One region of the Nocardiopsis sp. NPDC058789 genome, then DNA from elsewhere that is predicted to be linked to it. Evidence: predicted binding sites of a transcription regulator. Region 1 holds the regulator's gene; each other region holds the start of a gene.

Region 1 (3,922 bases):
GGCCCGTATCCCGAACCCCGGCACTTCGGTCAGCCGGAGGACCCCGGTGCCGCACCGCCGCAGAGCCGGGGCCTGGCCGTCACCCTGCTCGTCGTCCTGATCGTGGCCGTGCTGGCTCTCGCGGGCTGGCTCGCCTGGTACCTGCTGGGCAACGGCGTGGAAGAGGGCGAGTTCGAGGCCGCGCCCGAGTGCGGGGTCGGCGAGACCGAGGCCCTGGCGGAACTCGTGCCGGGCTACGAGAGCGAGATCGAGGAGACCGTCGGCACCGCCCAGGACGCCTTCGGGACCGGTTGGCAGTGCCGTTGGGCCACCCCCGAGGGTGCGGGCGAGTCCGTGCCCTCCGCCGCCACCCTGGTCATGGTCGCCGCCCCGGTCGAGGGCGGCCAGGAGACCGCCGCCGACACCCTGCGCTCCACGGCGGGAGGGAACGACGCCCAGCCGGTGGACGGCCTGGGCGACGAGGCCCTCACGTGGGTGGAGGAGGGCGCGTTCGAGGTGGGCTGTGTGGGCGTGCGGGTCTCCAACCTGTACGTCGAGTCCTGCTACACCGCCGCCACCGACTACGACGCGGTGGGGTCCGTGGACGGGGCGGTCGCGGCCGAGGACGCCGAAGTCCTCGCCCGTGCCGTCGTCGAGCGGCTGCCCGCCTCCGGGGACGACCAGGACGACTAGGGCGTGTTCCGCGGATGCTCCCGCCGGTGGCGGCGGAGCGGCCGTGGACGCGCGAGGCGGCCCGGCGTCGTCGCGGTCGCGGAACGCTCCGGCGGCCGGGACTTCCTCGCGGGCGTCCCCGCCCGGGTGATCCGGGCGATCGACCGAGTCCGGCCGGTGGCCCGCGGTCCGGGGACCGCCTACCGCAGGCCGCCGAGGAACCGTTCCAGGGCCGGGGTGACGTCGGGTGAGAAGGCGCGGTCCGCGTCGAGGGCGGCGGCGCCGGGGGAGTCGTCGTACTCGCGCAGGATGTGGTCGGCGCCGGGCAGGTCCACCCGCTCGGCACCGTCCATACCGGTCATGAGCCGGTCGATCTCCTCCTCGTTGACCTGGGCGTCCCGGTCGCCCCACAGAACCAGGACCGGGGTGTCCCCGGGCAGCTCCTCGGCCAGCTCGACCGGGTCGAAGGAATCGATCCACGCCAGGTAGTCCGCGCCGTTCGCGTCGAACAGGCCGGTGGAGTCGGTCTCGGGCAGCTCCGAGCCGGAGCGCACCGCGGCCCGGCCCGCCCGCAGGTCGGAGAGCATCGTCGCGGCGGTCACCTCGCCGACGCCGCCCTGGGCCTCGGCGGTGCGGACCTGCTCGGACAGCTGTCGGTCGATGAGGTCGAGCATGCGCGTGCCGGGCGGGGCGGCCAGCACCAGGGCCGGTTCGGCGTCGAGGACCTCATGGGCGCGCAGGGCGAACAGGGCGCCCTCGCTGTGGCCCAGGATGACGGTGCGCTCGGGGTCCACCTCGGGCTGGGCGACCAGTTCCGCGTAGGCGGCGGCCATCTGCCGCTCGAAGACCAGGGGGTCGACCGGCTGGTCGAGGGCCTCCTCCTCGGCTTCGCTCATGGCGTCCGGGTCGGCGCTGCCGAACTTGTCGTAGCGCAGCGACGCCGCACCGGCCCCGCTCAGCACACGGGCGAGGTTCAGGTTGGTGTTGGCCTCGGGGCGCCCGGGGCCGTTGCCGTTCCGGTCGGTGGGGCCGCTGCCGGAGATGATGAGCACCCCGGGGACGGTGCCCCCGTCACCCCCGGGGGTGGTGAAGGTGCCGGGCACCGTGAAGCCGCCGCCCTCGAAGGAGACCTCGCGCTCCTGCCCGGAGGCGCCGGGAAGGGCGGGCCCGTCACCGCCGTCGCTGGGCGCGCAGGCGGAGACCAGCAGCGTCCCGGCGGCCAGGGTCGCGGCCAGGAGGGCGCGGGTCGGGGAGGGGGACACGGGGGCGGAGACAGGTGACGACACGTCCTCAGCGTATCGGCCCACCCACCGCCCCCGGCTTCGGGGATCCGCGCTCAGACCCTGCGCATGACCGTGACGACCTTGCCGAGGATGGTGGCCTCGTCACCCTGGATGGGCTCGTAGGCGTCGTTGCGCGGCATCAGCCACACGTGCCCGTCCGGCTCTCTGCGCAGCACCTTGACGGTCGCCTCGTCGTCCAGCATCGCCGCGACGATGTCACCGTTCTCGGCCGTCTGCTGCTGACGGACGACCACCAGGTCGCCGTCGGTGATCGCGGCGTCGATCATCGAGTCGCCCACCACGGTGAGCATGAACAGGCGGCCCTCACCGACCAGCTGGCGCGGCAGCGCGAGGACGTCCTCCACGGCCTCCTCCGCCAGGATCGGGCCACCGGCGGCGATCCGGCCGACCAGCGGGACCGAGGCCGCCCTGGTGGAGTCGGCGGTGAGCTCCTCCTGGGTGAGGGTCTGGGAGGTCTCCCTGCCGGGGGTCCGCAGCTCCACGGCGCGTGGCCGGTTCTGGTCCCGGTGCAGGTACCCCTTGCGCTGGAGCACCTTCAGCTGGTGCGCCACGCTGGAGGGGCTGGACAGGCCGACGGTGTCCCCGATCTCCCGGATGGACGGCGGGTACCCCCGTTCCCGGACGTACCTCTGGATGCAGTTGAGGACACTCTGCTGGCGCGCGGTGAGCCTGGGGGTGTCGGGCACGGACGCGCCCGGTTCGCCGACGGGCGAAAGAACGGTGGTGGGTCCGGAGCCGACGGCTCCGGGGTTCTCCTCCGGCACGGCCGGGCCTCCTCGGTGTTCGGTTCGGTCAGGGCGCGTGTGCGGCCGGTCACCGGCCACGCGGACCGGACGGCGAAGCCGGTGTGAAATCAAGGTCAACTTTAGTCGTTGCACACGGTGATATCAAACAAGCGTTCGAGAGTCCGTGGACGGGGTCGCGGAGGGATTTCCCTTTGTGTTTTCACGCGCCGATTTCCGGTGGCCGGACTTATGTGTGTACACGCGTGCGGTGGCCGTTGTCCGTCGAATGCGGGATCCGGTATGGGGTTCGTCTCGCCGTGCCCCGCCGTCGCTCCACGGCCTCGGGAGGGAGGGGAATTCGGTCGGCGGTTCGGTGTGGCGGGCGTCGGGCGGCGCGTCCCCGCCCCCTTATCCTGGGATTCGGCTTCCGGAGTCGCGCACCCCCGTTTCCACCTCCTCGAACCCCGTTCCTTGGCGGCCTCCGCCGCCGGATTGGGGACACGCCGTGGGCCGGGTTGCGGGTGTCCGCCTGAGCGCCTAGGTTCGACCACAACATCTGGTGTTGACACGGGGGCCGTGGTCAATAAGTTGTGGTTAAGTAGACTCCAAGGGTTGTTGGTCGGGTACAGGAAAGCCAGGTGAACCGGGATGCACTGTCCGTTCTGCCGTCATCCGGACACCCGGGTGATCGACAGCAGGTCCACCGACGACGGCGCGGCCATCCGGCGCCGTCGGACCTGCCCCGTCTGCGAACGCCGCTTCACCACGCAGGAGACGGTCCTGCTCATGGTGGCGAAGCGGTCCGGGGTCACCGAACCCTTCAGCCGTACCAAGATCATCGCCGGGGTGCGCCGCGCCTGCCAGGGCCGCCCCGTCTCCGAGGACGCGCTGGCCAAGCTCGGCCAGCAGGTCGAGGAGGAGATCCGGGGGCGCGGCGTGGCCGAGGTGCCCGCCCACGAGATCGGCCTGGCCATCCTGGGTCCCATGCGTGACCTGGACGAGGTCGCCTACCTGCACTTCGCCAGCGTCTACCGCGGGTTCGAGAGCCTCGCGGACTTCGAGGCCGAGATCGCCAGCCTGCGAGAGGACCGCGAGGGCCAGGCGGAGCCCGCGGTCGACACCACCGGGTAGGGAACCCGGAACCGCCACCGCGAGGTGGGCGGGAGCACGGCGAACACCGTACCTCCGCACCATCCCGAACACATGAACGTCCGCGCGGTCACCGCCGGGTCCGCGCATGAC
Region 2 (3,922 bases), 130 kb from region 1:
CCGTATATTTTCTGGCCTCCGGGGCCGGGCATCGGTCCAGGTAAGGGCTTTCGGTTCGGGCAGACCCACGGTTACGGCCAGGACCTGACCCGGCGCCGCGACCCATGACGGGATCGTCAACGCCCGCGCGGCGGGCGCCGGGCGTCACTCCCCTGTGGCACGCTTTTCCGTACCCGAAAGCCCCTGAACCCGGCATCAGCCCCCACAAGAACGGAACGAACCCTCCATGCGACGGCGTCACTTCCTCGCCGGTGCCACCACGGTCACCGGCCTGTCCGCGCTCGCCCCCGCACTGCTCGCCTCCGCCAGCGCCTCCGCACGGACCACCACGGAGACCTCCACGACCCTGACCGCGCCCAGGGTCCTCGCCGAGGAGGCCCGCTCCACCGGCACCCTCGTACGCCCCGAGCGCCGCTTCGACCTCGTCTCCGTCACCCAGGCGCCCACGGCCGTCTCCGAGGGGGCCGCCGTGCGCTTCGAGACCGCCGAGGGAGACCTGAGCGACTGGCGGGAACTGCACTTCCACACGGCCGGACCCGAACACCTGGCGCCCACGGCCTCCGCCATGGCGCGGGCGCCCCAGGGCGCGACCGGCTACGAGGTGCGCGGCGCGGACGGCGCCGACCTCACCGCCGTGAACCTGCACGACGGTGAGGAGCTGCGGTTCGGCGGACAGGAGCGGGTGTCCCTGTCCGCCGAGGACGACGGGGTCACCACCCTCACCGGCGGATCCACCCTGCGGGTGCGCACCCGGGCGGGGTGGGGCGCCGACGAGTCGCTGCGCTTCGGCGACGAGGGCGAGGACCTCTGGCCCGCCCAGTTCCACCGCGTGCAGGCGCTGACCGTGCACCACACGGCGATGGCGACCACCGACGACCACGCGGCGGACATGCGGGCCGTGTACCACCTGCACGCCGTCCAACAGGGGTGGGGCGACGTCGGTTACCACCTGCTGGTGGACCCCCGGGGCGTGGTCTACGAGGGGCGCCACTCGGGCGGCGGTCTCCCGATCTTCCGAGGGGTTCCCCTGCCCGGCCTGGCCGAGTCCGTGACGGCCGGCCACGCGTTCGGGTTCAACCACGGCAACATCGGCGTGTGCCTGCTCGGTGACTTCACCGACGAGCTGCCGACCCAGGCGGCCCAGGACTCCCTCGTCGACGTCCTGCGGATCCTGTGCGCGCTCACCGGCGTGGACCCGTCCGAGAGGATCGAGTACGTCCACCCGGACACCGGTGCGGCGACCGAACAGGAGGCGGTGGCACGGCACCGGGACTGGCTCCAGACCGAGTGCCCGGGCAACGCCTTCTCCGAGGTGTTCGACACGGTCATCCGCCAGCGGGTCGCGCGCGGCCTGCTCTGAACCCCCGCGGTGGCGGGACGTTCCGGCGTTCCGCCACCGGGCCGGTCGGGTGCGGGGGACGGTGCACCGCCGTACCCCGCACCCCCGGGAGGCGTATCTTGAGCGATGCCCGGAACGGCCGTCCGTACGCAACAGGGGGAACACTCGCATGGCCACCGTCCAGAGCGCTCCGATCATGCCCGCGGTGATCCTGGAGACCGAGCGCCTGCGCCTGCGGTCCCTGCTCGAACGGGACATCGACGACGTCCACGCCTCGTGCGTGGACCCCGAGCTCCAGCGGTGGATCCCGCTGCCCGCGCCCGGGCTGCCCTACACGCGGGAGTCGGCCGAGCACTTCTGTCTGCGCCTCGCCCCGGCCATCCGCACCGGAGGCGACGGCCAGCACTGGGCCGTGGTCGACCGGGAGTCCGGTCGGTTCACGGGGTCGGTGGCGCTGCTGCGTACGCAGTGGGCGGCGATGGTCACCGAGATCGGCTACTGGATCTCGCCGTGGGGCCGGGGTCGCGGACTGGCCACCGAGGCCGTCGTGGCGGTGTCCCGATGGGCCCTCGGCCAGGGGTTCCAGCGCGTGGAACTCAAGGCCGCCACCGGAAACACCGGCTCGTGCCGGGTGGCCGAGGCCGCCGGGTTCCAGCGGGAGGGCACCGACCGGAACGCGATGCCCCTGCACGAGGGCCGCTCGGACCTGGCCTCGTACGGACTGGTCCCGAGCGACATCCTCTGAGGGGGCCGCACCCGACGAGCCTTCCCGCCGCTCACCGCGCGCGGGAGCCGCCTCCCCGCCCGGGGGCACCCGAGGAACCCGCCCGAGGACGCGCGGGAACCGGCCGGGTGCACGAGAGCCGCCCGAGGACGTGCGGGGAGGCGGTGTCGTGCGCTCAGCCCCAGACGCGGCTGAGCGTCCACTCGCCGGTCGTGCCGTCGTGCCGGAGTTCGTACACGCCCTGCGCGTAGGCGGAGCCCGCCTCCACCCGCCAGTGTCCGCGTTCGGGAACCTGTGACCCGTTGCCGGGAGTCCAGTCACGCCGCAGGGTGACCCAGTGGTCGATGATCCTCCGCACCCCGTACACGCGACCGTCCCAGGTGAACCGGGTGGGTCGGCCCCCGTCCTCGACGACCGTGACCTTCGCCCCGAAGTACCGTCCCACGACAGTTCCCCCCAGCATCGACCGACTCCTCCTGGCTGGTGTCCGGCCGCGCGTACGAGGCACGCCGCCGGAGCGCCCGTCCGTGGGGAAGTACGGCCAGGCGTTCGAACACGTATTCGAATCCTAGCGAAGGCGGGGGTTCCGTGGAACCTATTCCGCGTTCCCGACATCACCTCCCGTAGCACCCCCGCGCCCGAACCCGACCGGCGTCGCGGAACCGTCCGCCACGACTCGCATCGGCCCAGTTCCGACCCGCTTCCGCGCCCGGAACGGCCGTCAACAACCGGAACGCGTCGGCGTGTCGAGATCGGTACGCTGTTAGACGCGAATCACACGATCCATACAAGGGACCCCCAACTGTGACGTCCAACGGACACGAAAGCGGCAAACCCCTGCGCGCCGGAGACCCGCGCGAACTCGACGGCTACCGCATCGTCGGCCGTCTGGGACGCGGTGGCATGGGCACCGTGTACCTGGCCAGGGACGCCGCCGACCGTGCCGTGGCCGTCAAGCTGATCCACCCCGACCTGGCCGACGACGAGTCCTTCCGACTGCGCTTCGCCCGCGAGGTCGCCTCCGCGCGCCGGGTCGCCCGCTTCTCCACGGCCGGGGTCATCGACGCCCGCCTGGAGGGAGAACCCCTCTTCATCGTCTCGGAGTACGTGCCGGGCCCCAACCTGGACCAGGCGGTGCGCGGTGGCGAGCCGATGCACGGCGGGACCCTGGACGGGCTGGCGATGGGCGTCGCGGCGGCGCTGACCGCCATCCACGGTTCGGGGATCGTGCACCGGGACCTCAAGCCCGCCAACGTCCTGCTGTCCCCGGTCGGCCCGAAGGTGATCGACTTCGGGATCGCCCGTGCCCTGGACGACGCCAGCGACGCGGTCACCCGCTCAAGCCAGCTCATGGGCACCCCCTCCTACATGGCGCCGGAACTGATCCTGGGCGAACAGGCCACGGCGGCGGCCGACGTCTTCGCGTGGGGCTGTCTGGTCGCCTTCGCGGGCATCGGTCGGGCGCCCTTCGACGCGGGCACCGTCCCGGCGGTCCTGCACAACATCTCCACCGCGTCACCCAAGCTGGACGGGCTCGACCCCAGCCTGGTGGACCTGGTCACGGCGGCGCTGGACAAGAAGCCCGAGAACCGCCCCACCTCCCAGCAGCTGCTGGCCCACCTGACCGGGCAGCAGGATCCGGAGGAGGCGGAGGTGCGTCGGACGATCACCACGTCGTGGGCGCCGCCGAGCAGCACCCCGGTGCCGGGCCAGCCTCCGGAGCCCACCGAACCGGGCCTCCAGGAACAGGGGCGCCAGGAACAGGTTCCGGCCGAGGCCGCCTCCACGCCGCCCGACGGCCAGCCGTCGGCCTCCGACCCGGGCGCCGTCCTGCCAACACGGCACGAGGACACGCACCA
Region 3 (3,922 bases), on a different contig from region 1:
CACGGTGGTCTTGTTCAGTCCGGTGGCCGTGGCGACGGCGGCACGCGAGCACGGGGAGAGGGCCCGGACGGTCCGCAGCACCGCGCGGAGGTTGTTCTCACGGATGGTGTGCAGACCCGCCGTGCCGGTACCGGCCGCCACCGCGCCCCCTCGAAATCCCGTTGCCCCCGTCTGCGGGGCGCTGGTTGGATTCCCATCATGGTGCCTGCAGACGTCTTCCGAGACCAACCCGTCCTCGTGGGGGAACGGGTGCGGTTGGAACCGCTCGGCGCGGCCAACGCGGACGAGGTCATCCCCGCCCTCGTGGACATGGATCCGCAGGTGCGCAGGCTCACCGGCACCCACCAGGAGTTCACCCCCGAACAGCTGCGCCGCGTGTTCACGGAGCGGGAGCACCGGCACGACCGGGCCGACTGGCTGATCCGCGCCCCGGACGGCACGGCCGTCGGAGACTGCGCGCTGCTCGACCTCGACCCGGACAACGCCGAGGCGCACTACCGGATCGCGCTCAACTCCATGGCGTGGACCGGCCGGGGCTACGGCACCGAGGCCACCGACCTGGTCCTGGAGTACGCCTTCGCGACAGCCGGGCTGCACCGGGTGGCCCTGGAGGTGTTCGCCTTCAACCCCAACGCCGAACGCTCCTACGCCAGGTCGGGGTTTGTCCGCGAGGGCGTGTGGCGCCAGCACCTGCGCTGGGACGGCGCCTGGCACGACGCGGTCCTGATGTCGATCCTGGACCACGAGTACGCCGAACTCCGCCGTGGGCGTGGCTGATCGAGGGGAGGCACGGGGGACGGCGTTAGTGTCGTGTGCATGCCCGTCCCGGACTTCGTCACCCAGATGCGCGAGCACGTCGGCCACTCCCTCCTCCCCCTGGTGGGGGTGACCGGAGTGGTGCTCGACGATGACGGCCGGGTGCTGCTGCACCAGCGTTCCGACGACGGACGCTGGGCCACCCCCGGCGGCATCCTCGAACCGGGGGAGCAGCCCGCCCAGGCGGTGGTCCGCGAGGTGTGGGAGGAGACAGGCGTACGGGTCGAGGTGGACCGCCTGGTGAGCGTGGTCGCTCAGGAGCCGCACACCTATCCCAACGGCGACCGGGTGCAGTTCCTCGACCTCGCCTTCCGCTGCCGCCCCGTCGGAGGCGAACCCAGGATCGACGGCGACGAGAGCCTGGACGTGGACTGGTTCACGGAGTCCGAGACGCCGCCCATGGCCGAGCGCGTCCTCGAACGCATCCGCTGGGCCCGCCGCGACGAGGGCGAGCCGTACTACGTCAGCTGATCGGTTCCGGACCGCCCTGCTCGCTGCTGAACGGCGCCACCGAGCGCCACGCCCTGGAGGAGTACGTCCGGGCAGCCGAGCGGCGGGCGGGACACGTCCGTCAGCTCCACTGGCGGCGCATGGTCCAGCGGTCCGAGGCGGCGTCACGGGAGATGTCGATGATGCTGGGCTGGCCGGTCTCGGACTCGGCCGCGACCCGGAGCAGGTGGATGTGCGTGGCGGGTACGCCCGGGGCGCCGGGCCGCGCGGGCCAGTCACCGATGATCCGACGCACACGGAAGGTGTGGCCGCGCCAGGTGAACCGGACCGGGTGACCACGGTCGGTGGAACGGACGTTGATCTGGTCGTTCAGGAGACTCACGAGGGACAGTCTATCGAACACCTGTTCGAACACGTCAAGTCTCCTGAGGGTGGCGCGGGTCGCGCTTCGTGGAGAAGCTCCTGGTCGCAGCGGTGGATGCCGGGGCTGGCGGGCTACAGGAACACCCGGCCCCGGCGGTCGCGGTCGCGCAGGGCGGCCATGCGGCGGGTGTTGCCGGGGTGTCGGGAGAGCAGGTGATAGAGCAGCAGCGAGCAGCCCCGGTCCGTGTGGGCCCGGGCGGCCATCTCGCCCAGGTTCACCCGCCGGTACAGGGTCGGGCCTCCGGCGTAGAGCCGCACCCCGTGCGCGCCCTCGGGCACGTGCGCGTGGGCGTGGTTGTCGGCGGTGTACTCGCAGGCCCGGGACAGCGCCGAGCCGAGGCCGGGGACCAGGTCGGCGCCGAGGGTGGCCACCCGCCGCCAGTAGCCCGTGTGACCGGCGGCGAGGTGGCCCACCTGGTGCGCGACGAGGAAGGCGAGGGCCTCCCGGTCCCGGGGGAGGCCGTGGTCGTCGAAGACCGCGTCGGGCAGCACCAGGTAGCGCCGGAGTCCGTGCGCGGCGGCGTCCGCGCGCACCGAGACCGGCCCCGGCCGGACGTAGGCCTCCGGGCGCCGGGCCAGCCCCATGTCCCGCGCCAACGAACCCACCACCCGGTACGCCTCGGGGAACTGGGTCGGAGAGATCCGGACCGACTCGGCGCGTTCGCGGGCGTACCGCAGGCCGCGCGCCGACCAGCAGACCAACGGCACCGTGACCAGTGCCAGCGCCGTCCACAGCAGCGAACCCGACACCGACCACACCAGGCGCAGCAGCACCGCGGTCAGCGCCAGCGTCACCGTCACGGCCAGGGCCAGCAACGGTCTCTCCCAGGGGTGAGCCGAGGCCGGGACGACCTCCTCGTCGGAGTCGGCGGGGTACGGTTCGCTCGCCTGTGGGGAGGGCTGGTGCGCCGACCACGGTCCGGGGGCGGCGGTGCAGCCGGGGACCCCGTGGACCGCGCTGGTCGGTGAGGTCCCCCAAGACGGCATGGAATGTCGCATACTGCTCCCCTCGGGCCGCCCGTGTCAGGGAATGACTACTCCCTGTGCCTAAATATTACTTTCCGCTTCCCTTCGTGTGGTGTGGCGGAGGCGGCGTGTCCGGGCTCAGGGGTGTTCGTACCGGCGGAACTCCTCCGCGAGCTCGTCGAGGAAGTGGTCGACCTGGGCCGGGTCGTACCCCGGGCGGGCCCGGGTGGTGGCGAACTGGACGCGCTCCACCTCGGCGGAGCTGAGCGTGGCGCGGTCCGGCCTCCCTTGGAGAAGGACCTCCAGGGTGTACTCGGCGCGGTCCAGGAACTCGTCCACCTCCTGCTCGTTGTAGCCGGTGGTCAGTCGGGTGGTGGCGAAGCGCTTCTCCCTGATGTCCTGGGGCGCCATCCGGGGGCCGTCCGCCGGGGTGCCGGGCGGCGGGCCGGGACGGCGCGGGTCCGCGTACCCCGTCCCCTGGCCGGGGTGGGGCGGGCGGGGCCCGTCCTGGCCCGGGCGCGGAGGCAGGGGCGGCGGCGCGGCGGGCTGGCCCAGGCCGCGTCCGGCGAGGTCGGCGACGACGAGGTCGAGGAAGTCGTCCACCTCGTCCTCGCGGTAGCCGGGGCTCATCCGGGTGGTGCGGAACCGGGAGTTGCGGATCTCGTCCGCGGTGAGCAGCGGTCCGGTGCGCGGCCCGCCCTCCAGCGCGACCAGCGTCGCCTCGATCCGGTCGAGGAGCGCGTCCACGTCCTCCTCGTTGTAACCCGGGCGCAGACGCACCGTGTGGAACTTCTTGTTGCGGATGTCCGCCGGTGTCAGAGGCATGGTCCCCATTGTGCAGTTCACGAGGTTCGTAGGTGCGCTATCGCGCGTTCGCGTGTGCGTCCCGGGTGCTCCGGTCGTCCGTCGGACGGTGCCGGGGCCGTCCCCGGCCGGGCGGACGCACACGCGGAGGGCGGACACGGGAAGGCAGGGGGGAACTCATGGTTCGCATTATGCCGAGAGGAGGTGACCCGTGCCACACCGGCCGGTGGTTCCGGCCGGTGCGGACGCGGAACGGGCGCCGGTCGGGTGTCCTCACGGCCGACGTCTTCCTTGTAAGACGCTCCGGCCGGGAGAAGGTTTACCTGAATCCAAAAGAATAACCAGAATTATCGAGCGCGGTTACTCAGTGCATTCAAAGGTTCATTGTGATGTTTTCGAGATCAGTGATCATGCATTTGATCTTTGGCTGGACTGTATTGTCATCGTAGGGAATGGAAAGCAA
Region 4 (3,922 bases), on a different contig from region 1:
TCGTTCCGCGGCGCTCGCGTCGCCACGCTGCCTCTCGCCGCGCCGATGAGGCCCGGACGGCCAGACCCGGTCGGGCCCCGCTGTGCGAGCCCGCGTCCAGCGCACACGACGGCGGCCCCACCACCACCGGCGAAGGCACCCGCACAGGCACGCCCTAGCCGAGGCGGGCGAGGAGGTGGGCGTCGAGGAAGCCGCGTTCGGAGGCCGGATCGTGGAGCAGTCGGGCCACCACGGTGAACCCGGCCCCGGTCAGCAGCCCGGCGAGCCGGTCCGCGGGCCAGCTGTGGGCGGGTGCCACCCTGTGGTCGAAGCGGATCGTCTCCGGCCCGTCCGTGGCGAAGAACGAGACCAGCAGCAGTCCCCCTGTGGTCAGGACGCGCGCCTGCTCGGCCAGAAGCGCGGGCAGCTCCTCGGGCGGGGTGTGGATCATCGAGTAGTGGGCCAGCACGCCGCCGAGCGCGCCGTCCTCGACCGGCAGCGCCTCCATCCGCGCCTCGTCGAACCGCAGGGACGGGTACGCCCGCCGCGCGTGCTCGACCATGGCCGGGGAGAGGTCCAGGCCGAAGGCGTCCAACCCCAGGTCGTCCAGCATGGCCGTCAGATGCCCGGGACCGCAGCCGACATCGGCCGCCCGTGGGTTCCCCGTCCCGCGCACCAGCTCGGCGAAGGTGCCGATCATGTTCCGCGCGAACGGTTGGGTCTCCAGCCGACCGGCGAACAACGACGCGTACAGTTCGACGACCCCGTCGTAGGCCGCCCTGGTCCGGTCCTGGTGCTCCGTCATGGGAAGGGAAGCTAGCATCCGCGCGTGGCCCGCGTCGCGCGGGCCGTCGCTCCCCGCCCCCGCCCACGCTCACGGCGACCGGGGCCGTTCCGACCCGCGTCCCGTGGGGACCGGTGCGCCCGAGGGCGGCCGGCACGGCGTGATCACCCGCCGGAACCCACGTCGCACGGATGAGCGCACCCCCGAGCGGGCGGCTAGAGGTCGGGGTGGTCCAGGTCGGCCTCCAGGCCTTCCTGTTCCATCTCCTCGCGCACGATGCGGTAGGACAGACCGCCCGGGTAGCCCTTGCGACCCAGGACACCCAGGGCGCGGCGGATCCGGGACTCCTTGTCCTTGCCACGACTTCCGCGCAGGCTCTTGCGGGCCAGGGCGCGGGCCGCCTCCTGCTCGTCCTCGTCGCTGACCTCGGAGACCGCCTCACGGACGGTCTCCTCCTCCACTCCCCGGGTGCGCAGTTCCTGGGTCAGGGCCCGGCGGGACAGGTGTCTGCCGTGCTGCCGGGAGGAGACCCAGGCCTGGGCGAAGGCGGCGTCGTCGATCAGCCCGGCCTCGTCGAGGCCGTTGAGGACCTGTTCCACCACCTCGTCCGGGTACTCCCTGCGGTGCAGGGAGCGTTCCAGCTGGGCACGGGTGCGCGGGGAGTGGGTGAGCATCCTCAGGACCAGGTTCCTGGCCTTGTTCTCGAGGTCCGCTCCGGGTCTCCCGCCCGGAGCGGCCTCCTCGTCGGCGCTCACCGGGTCGGCCTCGGCCGCTCCGGCGCGGTCGGCTGACCGGCGCCCCTCACGCATCCGGGGCGGCGGCCTTGGTGGTCTTGGCGGCGGCCCGCTTGGCGGGCGCCTTGGGCTCCTCGACCTTGACCGGGTCGGTCTTGGCGGGCTCCGCGGGGCCGGAGGCGCTGTCGTCACCCTGTCCGGGGATGCCCAGCTTCTCCTTGATCTTCTTCTCGATCTCCTTGGCCACGTCCACGTTCTCGCGCAGGAAGTTGCGGGCGTTCTCCTTGCCCTGCCCGAGCTGGGTGCCGTCGTAGGTGTACCAGGCACCGGACTTGCGCACGATGGCGTGCTCCACGCCCAGGTCGATGAGGCTGCCCTCACGGGAGACGCCGACACCGTAGAGGATGTCGAACTCGGCCTGCTTGAAGGGCGGCGCGACCTTGTTCTTGACGACCTTGACGCGGGTGCGGTTGCCGACCGCGTCGGTGCCGTCCTTGAGCGTCTCGATGCGACGCACGTCCAGGCGGACCGAGGCGTAGAACTTCAGCGCCTTGCCACCGGTGGTGGTCTCCGGCGAGCCGAACATGACGCCGACCTTCTCGCGGAGCTGGTTGATGAAGATCGCGGTGGTGCCGGTGGAGTGCAGGGCACCGGCGATCTTGCGCAGCGCCTGGGACATGAGCCGGGCCTGGAGGCCGACGTGGCTGTCGCCCATCTCGCCCTCGATCTCGGCGCGGGGCACCAGGGCCGCCACGGAGTCGATCACGATGATCGAGACGGCGCCGGAGCGGATGAGCATGTCGACGATCTCCAGCGCCTGCTCACCGGTGTCCGGCTGGGAGAGGAGGAGGTTGTCGGTGTCGACGCCGATCTTCTTGGCGTACTCGGGGTCGAGCGCGTGCTCGGCGTCGACGAAGGCGGCGATGCCGCCCATCTTCTGGGCGCTGGCCACCGCGTGCAGCGCGACGGTGGTCTTACCGCTGGACTCGGGGCCGTAGACCTCGACGACCCGGCCCTTGGGCAGGCCGCCGATACCCAGGGCGACGTCCAGCGCGATGGCGCCGGTGGGGATCGCCTCGATCGGCGGACGGTCGTCGTCCCCCAAGCGCATGACGGAGCCCTTGCCGAACTGCCGCTCGATCTGCGCGAGCGCTGTTTCGAGAGCCTTGTCTCGGTCTCCAGATGCCACGGGATTCCCCTGTTGGGTTGATGCCTTTTTCTTCATGATGCGCATGACGCTACGCGGTCGGTACGACAATCGCGACGCTCGGCGTCCGCCCGTCGAGAACCCAGACTACCCGAACTCATGTTCGAAATCCGGTGCGAACCCCTGGCGTCCCGGTTTTTACGCGGGCTTGGCGAAGGACGGGTCAGCGCACGGAGGCGGGAAGGTCGAACGCGTCACACACGGCCCGCCACACCTCCTTGGCCGAGATCCCGTCGGCCAGCGCCTGGTTGACCGTGCGGGAGCCGAGCTTCTCGATGACGTAGTCCTTGGCCAGGCTGTCCGCGTAGGCCTCGCCGAACTGGGCGTGCATGTTGTGCCAGAAAACAGTGAGTCTCATCGGCCCCAGTATGAGTGACCGGAGGGAGCCGGTGGGACTCGTCCACAGGACGGGTTCCACCGGGTCCCGGGCACCGGGTGTCCTGCGCCGATCTGTCGGCCCCCTTGGGCAGACTGGTGCGATGAGCGGAGCGACCGACCCCCTGGCACCCTTCGGAACGGCGACCCGGACCTGGTTCGGACGGGCCTTCCCGCACGGTCCCACGGCCGCCCAGACCGAGGCCTGGCGGACGATCGCCTCCGGCCGCGACACGCTGGTGGTGGCGCCGACCGGGTCCGGCAAGACACTGTCGGCCTTCCTGTGGTCCCTGGACCGCCTCACCCACGCCCCCGTGCCGACGGACCGGACGAGGCGCTGCCGGGTCCTGTACGTGTCACCGCTCAAGGCGCTCGCCGTGGACGTGGAACGCAACCTCCGCCAGCCGCTGGCGGGGATCGCGGCCGCCGCCGAGCGCGGCGGGGAGGCCCTGTCCCCGGTCACCGTGGGGGTGCGCACCGGCGACACCCCGGCCCAGGAGCGGCGCCGGATGGCCACCCACCCGCCGGACGTCCTCATCACCACGCCCGAGTCGCTCTTCCTGGTCCTGACCTCCCGGGCGCGCGAGGGACTGGCGGGGGTGGAGACGGTCATCGTCGACGAGGTGCACGCCCTGGCCGGGACCAAGCGCGGCGCCCACCTGGCGCTGAGCCTGGAGCGCCTGGCCGCCCTGCTGGACCGCCCGGCCCAGCGGATCGGCCTGTCCGCCACCGTGCGCCCGCGCGAGACCGTCGCCTCCTACCTGACCGGAACCGGTGGGGGCACCCCCGGTGCGGGCGCCGTGATCGTCGCACCGCCGGACACCCCGCGCATGGACCTGCGGG

What was found. The regulator LexA, encoded in region 1, represses DNA repair genes until DNA is damaged. The targets are predictions, from matches to a motif close to TCGAACANNTGTTCGA.
Region 2: ACFW3L_RS01835 (DUF6504 family protein) is a predicted target of LexA. The motif match lies at 2,613-2,628, and genes of this name have one in related genera.
Region 3: ACFW3L_RS09065 (DUF6504 family protein) is a predicted target of LexA. The motif match lies at 1,662-1,677, and genes of this name have one in related genera.
Region 4: recA (recombinase RecA) is a predicted target of LexA. The motif match lies at 2,796-2,811, and genes of this name have one in related genera.

What each region holds. Positions count from the first base shown of each region.
Region 1 is NZ_JBHYOW010000001.1:291,371-295,292, reverse strand. It holds gene ACFW3L_RS01285 (hypothetical protein) at 1-672, shown strand, start outside; gene ACFW3L_RS01280 (alpha/beta hydrolase family protein) at 852-1,937, opposite strand; gene lexA (transcriptional repressor LexA) at 1,988-2,641, opposite strand; gene nrdR (transcriptional regulator NrdR) at 3,329-3,811, shown strand.
Region 2 is NZ_JBHYOW010000001.1:418,998-422,919, forward strand. It holds gene ACFW3L_RS01825 (peptidoglycan recognition family protein) at 227-1,360, shown strand; gene ACFW3L_RS01830 (GNAT family N-acetyltransferase) at 1,509-2,084, shown strand; gene ACFW3L_RS01835 (DUF6504 family protein) at 2,239-2,526, opposite strand; gene ACFW3L_RS01840 (protein kinase) at 2,868-3,922, shown strand, end outside.
Region 3 is NZ_JBHYOW010000005.1:257,108-261,029, reverse strand. It holds gene ACFW3L_RS09080 (ROK family protein) at 1-141, opposite strand, end outside; gene ACFW3L_RS09075 (GNAT family N-acetyltransferase) at 199-777, shown strand; gene ACFW3L_RS09070 (NUDIX domain-containing protein) at 817-1,287, shown strand; gene ACFW3L_RS09065 (DUF6504 family protein) at 1,388-1,648, opposite strand; gene ACFW3L_RS09060 (M48 family metallopeptidase) at 1,762-2,688, opposite strand; gene ACFW3L_RS09055 (DivIVA domain-containing protein) at 2,794-3,489, opposite strand.
Region 4 is NZ_JBHYOW010000004.1:49,824-53,745, forward strand. It holds gene ACFW3L_RS06345 (class I SAM-dependent methyltransferase) at 155-784, opposite strand; gene ACFW3L_RS06350 (regulatory protein RecX) at 979-1,572, opposite strand; gene recA (recombinase RecA) at 1,565-2,686, opposite strand; gene ACFW3L_RS06360 (DUF3046 domain-containing protein) at 2,868-3,062, opposite strand; gene ACFW3L_RS06365 (ATP-dependent helicase) at 3,184-3,922, shown strand, end outside.